One region of the Erwinia sp. AK-PDG3-5 genome, then DNA from elsewhere that is predicted to be linked to it. Evidence: riboswitches for the same ligand, from Rfam matches in the RefSeq annotation. Region 1 holds a riboswitch; each other region holds the start of a gene.
The links. A riboswitch is a leader RNA that binds a small molecule or an ion and turns the genes downstream of it on or off. The one in region 1 is predicted to bind thiamine pyrophosphate.
Positions count from the first base shown of each region.

Region 2: another riboswitch for thiamine pyrophosphate. It lies ahead of thiM (hydroxyethylthiazole kinase); the one in region 1 lies ahead of thiC (phosphomethylpyrimidine synthase ThiC).
Region 3: another riboswitch for thiamine pyrophosphate. It lies ahead of thiB (thiamine ABC transporter substrate binding subunit); the one in region 1 lies ahead of thiC (phosphomethylpyrimidine synthase ThiC).

Region 1 is NZ_CM165967.1:4,478,461-4,481,737, forward strand. Features, by position in the region: gene nudC (NAD(+) diphosphatase) at 1-756, opposite strand, end outside; gene rsd (sigma D regulator) at 841-1,347, shown strand; TPP riboswitch at 1,466-1,566, shown strand; gene thiC (phosphomethylpyrimidine synthase ThiC) at 1,655-3,277, shown strand, end outside.
Region 2 is NZ_CM165967.1:1,652,662-1,655,938, reverse strand. Features, by position in the region: gene thiD (bifunctional hydroxymethylpyrimidine kinase/phosphomethylpyrimidine kinase) at 1-753, opposite strand, end outside; gene thiM (hydroxyethylthiazole kinase) at 750-1,535, opposite strand; TPP riboswitch at 1,571-1,673, opposite strand; gene AC1UKS_RS07485 (S8 family peptidase) at 1,964-3,277, shown strand, end outside.
Region 3 is NZ_CM165967.1:3,893,922-3,897,198, forward strand. Features, by position in the region: gene sgrR (HTH-type transcriptional regulator SgrR) at 1-1,637, shown strand, start outside; TPP riboswitch at 1,673-1,779, shown strand; gene thiB (thiamine ABC transporter substrate binding subunit) at 1,821-2,807, shown strand; gene thiP (thiamine/thiamine pyrophosphate ABC transporter permease ThiP) at 2,783-3,277, shown strand, end outside.

The sequences.
Region 1 (3,277 bases):
GCAAAGCACCACGGTATCCTCAATCAGGCGACGGGCGACCGTTCCTGGAGGAGGAAGCTGCGGTAAGGCATCAAAGCGATACCAACCCGCATCCAGTAGCTCTTTGGGATCGATGACAATCTCGCCACTGTCGTAATCGGCCATAAAAGCCATCATCAACGACTGGGGGAACGGCCAGGGTTGAGAGGAGACGTAACGCAGGTTTTTCACCTTCAGCCCGCTCTCTTCCATCACTTCCCGCGCAACGGTTTGTTCCAGCGTTTCGCCGACTTCAACAAAACCGGCCAGCACCGTGTAGATGCCGTTACGGTGCTTGGTATGCTGGGCCAGCAGGATCTCTTCCCCACGGCGGATAGCCACAATGATGCAGGGCGCGATTTGCGGGTAATAGCGCTGTCGACAATGGCGGCACAGGCAGGCAAGTTCCGTTTTGCTGTGGTGCATTTCATGGCCGCAGTAGCCGCACCACTTATGCGAGCGATAGAACTCCGCCAGCTGGATCCCTTTACCCGCCAGCTGGAACAGGCCCACGTCCAGATCGAGGATCTGACGCAAGGATCCCATGCCCTCTTGACGGTTCTCACAGATCAACCAGACGGGATCGCCCTGCCATTCGCCGATTTGTGATCCGTTCGATCCTGTCAGGCTTAATTCTTGCGCGCTACCGAACGGTAATTGACCTTTCGGTAGCCAAAGTTTATGTTCATGACTGACAACCCACCAGCCAACGTCTACGCTTGAAATCTCACGTTGCATAAAATTGCTCATCCTCAGCTTTACAGACTTTCTGAATTACTGGATTGGGGCGAAATAGTAATAATTACACTCATGGAGTCACTCATGCTTAACCAGTTAGAAGTTCTGACCGCGCGCGTCGGCGGATGTAGCGACCTGGTAGACTTTTGTCTACGCTCCCGCAGGCAGTTGTTGATTGCCTATTATCGTCTGGTTGGCATCAAGCCTAACAAGGAATCGCTCACTACGCTCGATGAAAACGCGCTGGACAGCTTCTGTCAGGGATTGGTGGATTACCTTTCCACCGGGCATTTCACCGTTTATCAACGCTTTATTCAGGAGATGGAAGGCAGCGAACAGTTGGCTAAAGCCGCGCTGATCTACCCTTCCCTGCAGGCAAACACCGAGATGATCATGCAGGTGTATGATACCCATCTTGAGAAGGCCATCGATCACGATAACTGTCTCGAATTCCAGAATGCCTTGTCCACAGTGGGCGAAGCGCTGGAAGCGCGTTTCACGCTTGAAGACCGCTTTATTCAGCTGGCGCTGGAAAAAACGGCGGATAAGCTTGAGGCGGCTAATGAGAGTGCGCTTGCCCGTCCGGCGTAAACGTTACCAGATTGTAAACCCCTTGTAGTTTCAAAGAAGCCCCTTTATGCTGAAAGGGCACTATGTGGTGAGGCCAGTCCTGCCACGATTGTTTTGCTGGTGGTGTCTGCCAGCAAAATTCTTCTTGTCGGAGTGCCCTTAGGGGCTGAGACCGTTAATTCGGGATCCGCGGAACCTGATCAGGTTAGTACCTGCGAAGGGAACAAGAGTAAATCTTCAGTGACGGTGTGGATCCGACCATTTTCACACCCTGCGCTTACTCCTCCGAACTCCAGGCAAGCAAATTCCCTTTTTTCAGGAACGAGCTATGTCTACCCGTGATAAAAGACCGACCCGCCGCGAACAGCGCGCAGAAGCCCAGCAGTTTATCGACTCCCTTCAGGGCACCGCTTTCCCTAATTCTAAACGCATCTGGCTGAACGGTTCGCGCGACGATATTCGCGTGCCGATGCGTGAGATCCAGCTCAGTCCGACGATGGTCGGTGGCAGCAAAGACAATCCGCAGTTTGAAGATAACGAACCGGTGCCGGTGTATGACACGGCGGGACCTTATGGCGATCCGGACGCAAAAATTGATGTGCATCGCGGACTTGCCAGGCTGCGCAATGACTGGATTGAACAGCGTGGTGATACTCAGCACATTGAGCAGCTCAGTTCGGTGTACACCCAACAGCGCCTGGCGGATGAAGGCCTCGATCATTTGCGTTTTGACCATCTTCCCCGCCCACGCAAGGCACTGGCTGGGCGCTGCGTGACGCAAATGCATTACGCGCGTTTGGGCGTGATTACGCCAGAGATGGAATTTATCGCCCTGCGTGAAAATATGGGGCGCGAACGTATTCGGGGTGACGTGCTGTTGCAACAGCATCCCGGCAACAGCTTTGGTGCCAGCCTACCGGAAAATATCACGGCAGAGTTCGTCCGGCAGGAAGTGGCGGCCGGCCGCGCCATCATCCCGGCAAATATTAACCATCCTGAATCCGAACCGATGATTATCGGCCGCAATTTCCTGGTGAAGATAAACGCCAATATCGGTAACTCCGCGGTCAGCTCGTCGATTGAAGAGGAAGTGGAGAAGCTGGTGTGGTCCGCCCGCTGGGGCGCCGATACGGTGATGGATCTTTCCACCGGCCGCAATATTCATGAGACGCGCGAATGGATCCTGCGTAACAGTCCCGTTCCGATTGGTACGGTTCCCATTTATCAGGCGCTGGAAAAAGTGAACGGTGTGGCAGAGGATCTCAACTGGGAAGTGTTCCGCGATACCTTGCTGGAACAGGCTGAACAGGGCGTCGATTACTTCACCATCCATGCCGGTGTGCTGTTACGCTATGTGCCGATGACCGCAAAACGCCTGACGGGGATCGTTTCCCGGGGTGGATCGATCATGGCCAAGTGGTGCCTGTCACACCACAAAGAGAGCTTCCTCTACGAACACTTTCGCGAGATCTGCGAGCTGTGCGCCGCCTACGACGTTTCGCTGTCGCTGGGCGACGGACTTCGTCCAGGATCGATTCAGGATGCCAACGATGACGCGCAGTTTGCCGAACTGCATACGCTGGGCGAGCTGACCAAAATTGCCTGGGAGTATGACGTGCAGGTGATGATCGAAGGGCCGGGACATGTGCCGATGCAGATGATCCGCCGCAATATGACCGAGCAACTCGATCGCTGCCACGAAGCGCCCTTCTATACGCTCGGCCCGCTAACTACCGATATCGCGCCTGGCTACGACCATTTCACCTCCGGCATTGGCGCAGCGATGATTGGCTGGTTTGGCTGCGCAATGCTCTGTTACGTCACGCCGAAAGAGCATCTGGGCTTGCCCAACAAGGAAGATGTTAAGCAGGGTCTGATTACCTACAAGATTGCTGCACATGCCGCCGACCTGGCAAAAGGCCATCCCGGCGCGCAGATCCGCGATAACGCC
Region 2 (3,277 bases), 1.9 Mb from region 1:
TTCCAGCGAATCGGCCTGCTCCAGCGCGCCCTGTAACCAGCCCTTGGCTTCGTGCACTGTCGACACCCAGTCATCATGCCGTGGTCGCAGCGCGGCCAGCGCAGCGGAGAGCGTACAGCCGGTGCCATGGGTATGCCTGGTTGGCACGCGCGGCGCGGTAAAACGCTGCTCCAGCTGGCGGGTAAACAGCCAGTCCGGGCTTTCGGCATCGCTCAGATGCCCACCTTTCATCAGCACCGCCTGGCAACCCAGCGCTAACAGCGCCCTTCCCTGTCGCCGCATCTCGTCTTCGTGAGTGGCAACCGGACACTCCAGCAGCGCCGCCGCTTCCGGCAGATTTGGCGTGATCAGTGAAACCTGCGGCAACAGGCATTCACGCAGCGTGGCAACAGCCGCCGGCAAAAGCAGCGGATCGCCACTTTTCGCCAGCATCACCGTATCCAGCACAATCCACGGCACGGCAGAGTCCTTCAGTCCTACAGCTACCACCTCGACGATATCGCTGTCGGCCAACATGCCGATTTTTACGCTGTCGATGCGCACGTCGCTCAGCACGGAATGTAATTGTGCCGCGACAAAATCGGGCTCGATGCGGTAAACCGACTGCACGCCACAGGTATTCTGCGCCACCAGCGCGGTGATCACGGTGGTGCCATAGGTACCCAGCGCCGAGAAGGTTTTCAGATCGGCCTGAATGCCCGCGCCACCGCTGGGATCGGTACCGGCAATGCTCAGGGCGTTGATGCGCTTCATCCCTGAACCTCCAGAGTAAACAGCGCGTCGAGGAACAGCGCAACAAAACTGCCGGGACCCGCTGCCGCCATCGCCGCGCGTTCGCCTGCCAGGCTCATTATCCGGCAGGCGCTGGCAACGTGCGTTAACCGGTCGCCAGGCAGCGCGGCAAATCCGGCCACCACCGCAGACAGCGCGCAGCCGGTGCCGACCACGCGGGTCATCAGCGGCGAGCCGCCCGCAACCGCCAAAACCCGTTCGCCATCGGTGACGTAATCCGTTTCGCCGGTGACCGCAACGATGGCGCCGGTGGTGCTGGCCAGCAGGCGGGCGGCGTCCAGCGCCAGTGCCGAGTCATGCAGACTGTCGACGCCGCGCCCGGAGGCGGCCTGGCGGGCCAGCGCCATGATTTCAGAGGCGTTGCCGCGAATAGCCGCAGGACGGTGTTCCAGCAGCTGCTGACAGAATTCAGTGCGGAAGGTCAATGCGCCAACGGCAACCGGATCCAGCGTCCAGGCGCGCTGCGCCATTCCGGCCGCGTGCACGGCAGCCAGCATCGCTGCACTGCGGCAATGGGTGAGCGTGCCGACGTTGACCAGCAGCGCATCGGCAATGGCGCTGAACTGTGCGGCTTCGTCGGGATCAACCACCATTGCCGGGGAGGCCCCGAGCGCCAGCAGCACGTTAGCAGTAAAAGTCTGCACCACATCGTTGGTCAGGCAATGAATTAACGGCGATTTTTTACGAAAGAGGTCGAGTGAGACAGCGGCATCCGCCGCGACAAAGGTATGAGGTTGGTTCATGGTACAACTCCCAACCGGCGATCAAGAAGGCGATGCGGTCAGGCATCTGACTTCCCTCCGCTGGCATTATCCAGTTCAGGTTCGACGGGTTTTTCTCAGCCCTTTCTTTGGAAAGAAACGGCACCCCGAGTCATTTACTACGTGCTATCAGCCGCCAGATTACGGGATGGCGCTTTTCTTTACCATCCCCCTGTCCACTATCAGATTAAGATTCCACCGCCCCAGCCACGCTCAATCCGCTCAGTATCCCAGCAATAATCAGGATTATCGGTGGCTATTCCGACGATTAAAAAACCGATCTGCAGATAAATTAAGGCCAATCCGCCCCTGTGGGTATTGACGCTCTTTGTTCACAACATGGATGCCGTTGTTTCATTTATTCGAGGTAGCCCATGCTTGCCCATTATTCACCCGTATCTTCTCCCGCGATGCCAAAATTATCTTTATTATCAGTATTAATCGGCACCGTATTGCTCACTGGCTGCGGCGGTGGAGGTGGCGGCGGAAGCAGCAGTAACAGCACTCCAACGGTCACGCCGGAAACCGTCAATCAACCCGTCGCTTCAACGCCTCCGGTTACGTCAACCAGCAATGGCAAGGTGAAAGTCGGGATTATTGACTCGGGTTTGCAGGCTGGGCGTTCGGACATCAACTATGCCAATGTTTCCTTCACGTCCTGGCTGGCCGGTGCCAGTCAGACCCTGAACGATAACGTGGGCAGTCCCGGACATGGCACGATTGTCGCTTTAACGCTGGCTGGGCTGGCTCAGGGAACGTTTGCCGGCGGTGTGGCACCCGATAGCGAACTGTATATCGCTCAGGCCTCCAGCAATAACCTCTTTTACTACACGGATACCCAGCGGGCAGTCAGTGGTTTACTGAGCAACGGCGTAAAAATCATCAATATGTCTTACGCCTCCGATGAGCGTTACTCGACCGCTGCAGAACTGCAAAGCGCCCGGGACAGCGGCCGTTACCAGCTGCTGTATGACAGCCTCAGTGAGGTTGTTAAAGCAGATGCGCTGGCGGTGGTGGTGACGGGCAACAACGGCGGCGCCACGCCGTCACCTAACGCGCAGGTGCCGTTGATTTATAACGATGCCAGTCTGCAAAAAGGCCTGATTGCAGTCACCGGCTACCTGCCTGGCTATAACGTCGCCCAGGGCAGCAGGCCGCCAGAATTAGCCGTGTTTGATGCCTGTGGCAACGCTGCGGCCTGGTGTCTGACTGCCGAAGGCTATGCGGATTATCTGCAGGACGACGGAACCCTCGCCCGTAAATATGGCACCTCTTTTGCCGCGCCGCGCGTTGCCGGTGCTGCCGCCCGGGTCTCCGCCCAGTTTCCCTGGATGACGGGGTATAACCTGCAGCAAACCCTGCTCACCACCGCAGATTATCACAGTGACGCGGTGGCGGGTGTTGCCGCCGATACCGCTAATGGCCGTCCGTATAACGACACCTTTGGCTGGGGTAACGTGGATGTCGATAAGGCGCTGAACGGCCCCGGCATGTTTTATAACGCCGATTTTTCCGCGGCACTGAGTGCAGGGAGTTATACCTTTGCCAATGATATCAGCGGCAATGGTGGACTGATTATCAGTGGTGCCAGCGATGCCGGCGGCGTACTGACGCTCACCGGACAAAATACCTATACCGGTATTACCCAGATCACCAGTAACCGGTTGGTTATCGACGGTAGCGTCGCCAGCGATGTACGGGTATCCGGCAGCGGACAGTTGGCG
Region 3 (3,277 bases), 580 kb from region 1:
AGTTTATCCGCCTGTGGCAGTGCTGCGAAGGCCAGCCGCAGGAGACGACGCTCAACGATTTGGCGGTACAACTGAGCTGCTCCCGCCGGCATATGCGCAACCTGCTGAATGCAATGCAGGACCAGGGCTGGCTTGAATGGCAGGCGGAAGCCGGGCGGGGAAAACGCTCCAGGCTCAGCTTCCATTACACCGGGCTGGCATTGCAACAGCAGCGGGCGGAAGAGTTGCTGGAGAACGATCGCATCGACCAGCTGGTGCAACTGGTGGGCGATAAAAACGCGGTCAGACAGATGCTGATCTCGCATCTTGGCCGCAGTTTCCGCCAGGGAAAACATATCCTGCGGGTGATGTACTATCGCTCGTTATTGAATCTGTTACCCGGTACGCCGCTGCGTCGTTCTGAAACCCACCTTGCCCGTCAGATTTTTAGCAGTCTGACGCGGATAAATGAGGAAAATGGGGAAATCGAAGCCGATATTGCGCACCACTGGCAGCAGCTCTCTCCGCTGCACTGGCGGTTTTATCTGCGCCCGGCGATCCACTTTCATCATGGTCGCGAGCTGGAGATGGCCGACATTATCAGCAGCCTTGAGCGACTGAAGCCCCAGCGCCTGTATGCCCATTTCGATCGCATCGAGTCCTCAGCGCCCTGGACGCTGGATATTCATCTGCATCAGCCCGACAACTGGCTTCCCTGGCTGCTGGGCAGCGTCAGCACCATGATCCTGCCAAAAGAGTGGCCCTTCCTCGCGGACTTCGCCCGTCAGCCGATTGGCACCGGCCCGTATGCGGTGGTGCGCAATCAGACCACCCAACTGAGGATCCAGGCGTTTGATGACTATTTTGGTTACCGCGCGCTGATTGATGAAGTGAATATCTGGGTGCTGCCGGAAATCAGTGATGAGCTGGTTTATGCCGGGGTTAAGCTGGAAGGCAAAGGGCTGGAAGAAAAGTCAGAAGAGAGTCGTCTGGAAGAAGGCTGCTATTTCCTGCTGTTTGACCAGCGATCCGAACAGGGTCGCGATGAACAAATCCGTCGCTGGGTCAGCACGCTGTTCAACCCGATCGCCCTGCTGAACCATGCCGGTATTGGCTATCAACGCTACTGGTTCCCGGCTTATGGCCTGCTGCCGCGCTGGCATCATCGCCGCGATATGGCTGCCAGCCAGAAGCCCGACGGGCTGACCACCCTGACGCTGACCTGGTATAACGATCACGTCGAGCATCAGGGCATCGCTAATGCGTTACGGCCGATCCTCGCCGAACAGGGTGTGGAGTTGATCACCCAACAGGTCGATTATGACGTCTGGCACCGCGGCGAAGCCGAAAGCGATATCTGGCTTGGCAGCGCCAACTTCACCCTGCCGCTGGAATTTTCCGTGTTTGCGCTGCTGTACGAAATCCCACTGGTTCACCACTGCGTGACGCTGGACTGGGAAAAGGATGCGCAACTCTGGCGCGAACAGAAGCTGCCGCTGGCCGACTGGGGCAAGCAGCTGATCAACACCTGGACGCTGCATCCGCTGTTCCATCACTGGCTGCTGCTGGAAGGTCAACGCAGCATGCGCGGGGTCAGAATGAATATGCTGGGCTGGTTTGATTTTAAATCCGCCTGGTTCGCCCCTGACGACGCATGATGCTTTCGTTACCCAGCGGAAATCACTAGAATAGGCCGTTCTCAACGGGGTGCGTTCGCGGTGTTTCACTGCCAGCGCTGAGACAAACCCGTCGAACCTGATCCGGATAATGCCGGCGTAGGGATTTGAGACTCTCCAGATTGCTCAGATCCTTTGCGACACCTAACTTTCAAGGAACGCAAAGTGTTAAAAAAAGTTCTGCCTTTACTGATCCTCAGCACCTTTCCGGCCTTCGCGGCTAAACCCGTCCTGACTGTTTATACCTACGACTCATTTTCCGCTGACTGGGGACCGGGTCCTGCCATCAAAAAGGCGTTTGAAGCGGACTGCGGCTGCGAGCTGAAATACGTGGCGCTGGAAGACGGCGTCTCGCTGCTTAACCGTCTGCGGATGGAAGGCAAAAACAGCAAGGCCGACGTGGTGCTGGGCCTCGATAACAATCTGCTGGATGCGGCAGAGAAAACCGGCCTGTTCGCACCAGGCCAGGTGGATACCAGTAAGGTCATCGTTCCGGGTGGCTGGAACGATAAGACCTTTGTGCCGTATGACTATGGCTGGTTCGCCTTTGTGTACGATAAAACCAAGCTGCAAAATCCACCCACCAGCCTGAAAGAGTTGGTCAACAGCGACAAGCCGTTAAAGATTATTTATGAAGATCCCCGCACCAGCACCCCGGGCCTCGGCCTGCTGTTGTGGATGCAGAAAGTGTTCGGCGATAAGGCACCGGAAGCCTGGCAGAAGCTGGCGAAGAAAACCGTCACCGTCACCAAAGGCTGGAGCGAAGCTTACGGGCTGTTCCTCAAGGGTGAAGGCGATATGGTGCTGAGCTACACCACCTCTCCGGCTTACCACCTGATTGAAGAGAAGAAATCGCAGTATGCCGCCGCCAATTTCAGCGAAGGTCACTACCTGCAGGTAGAAGTGGCCGGGCAGCTGAAAAGCAGCAAACAGCCGGAACTGGCGCAGAAATTCATGAAATTTATGCTGGATAAACCGTTCCAGGACAGCATCCCAACCGGCAACTGGATGTATCCGGTGGTGAAAAGCACGCTACCTGCAGGTTTCGATACCCTGACCGTCCCGTCCAACTCGCTGCAATACACGCCACAGGAAGTCGCCAGCCAACGTAGCCAATGGATCAGTGCATGGCAACGCGCCGTCAGCCGCTGATTGCTGGCCCGTTGGTGCCCGGTGCGCTGGCGGCGACGCTGCTGGTCGCCGTGGCCCTGACCGCATTCAGCGCGCTATGGCTGAGTGCACCGGCGATCCACTGGCGGGAGCTCTGGCAGGATGACTATCTCTGGCACGTCCTGCGCTTCTCCTTCTGGCAGGCCTTTCTTTCCGCAGTACTGGCGGTTGGGCCGGCGATCCCGCTGGCCCGCGCGCTTTACCGACGCCGCTTCCCCGGCCGGGACACGCTGTTAAGACTCTGCGCGATGACGCTGGTGTTGCCGGTGTTAGTGGCGGTATTTGGCATCCTCAGCGTCTATGGCCGCACGGGCTGGCTGGCCGATCTCTGCGCGTTGCTGGGCATTCCCTATACCTTCACGCCCTATGGCTTACAGGGCATTTTGCTGGCGCATGTGTTCTTTAATTTGCCGTTAGCCGCGCGTCTGCTGCTGCAGGCGCTGGAACAGATC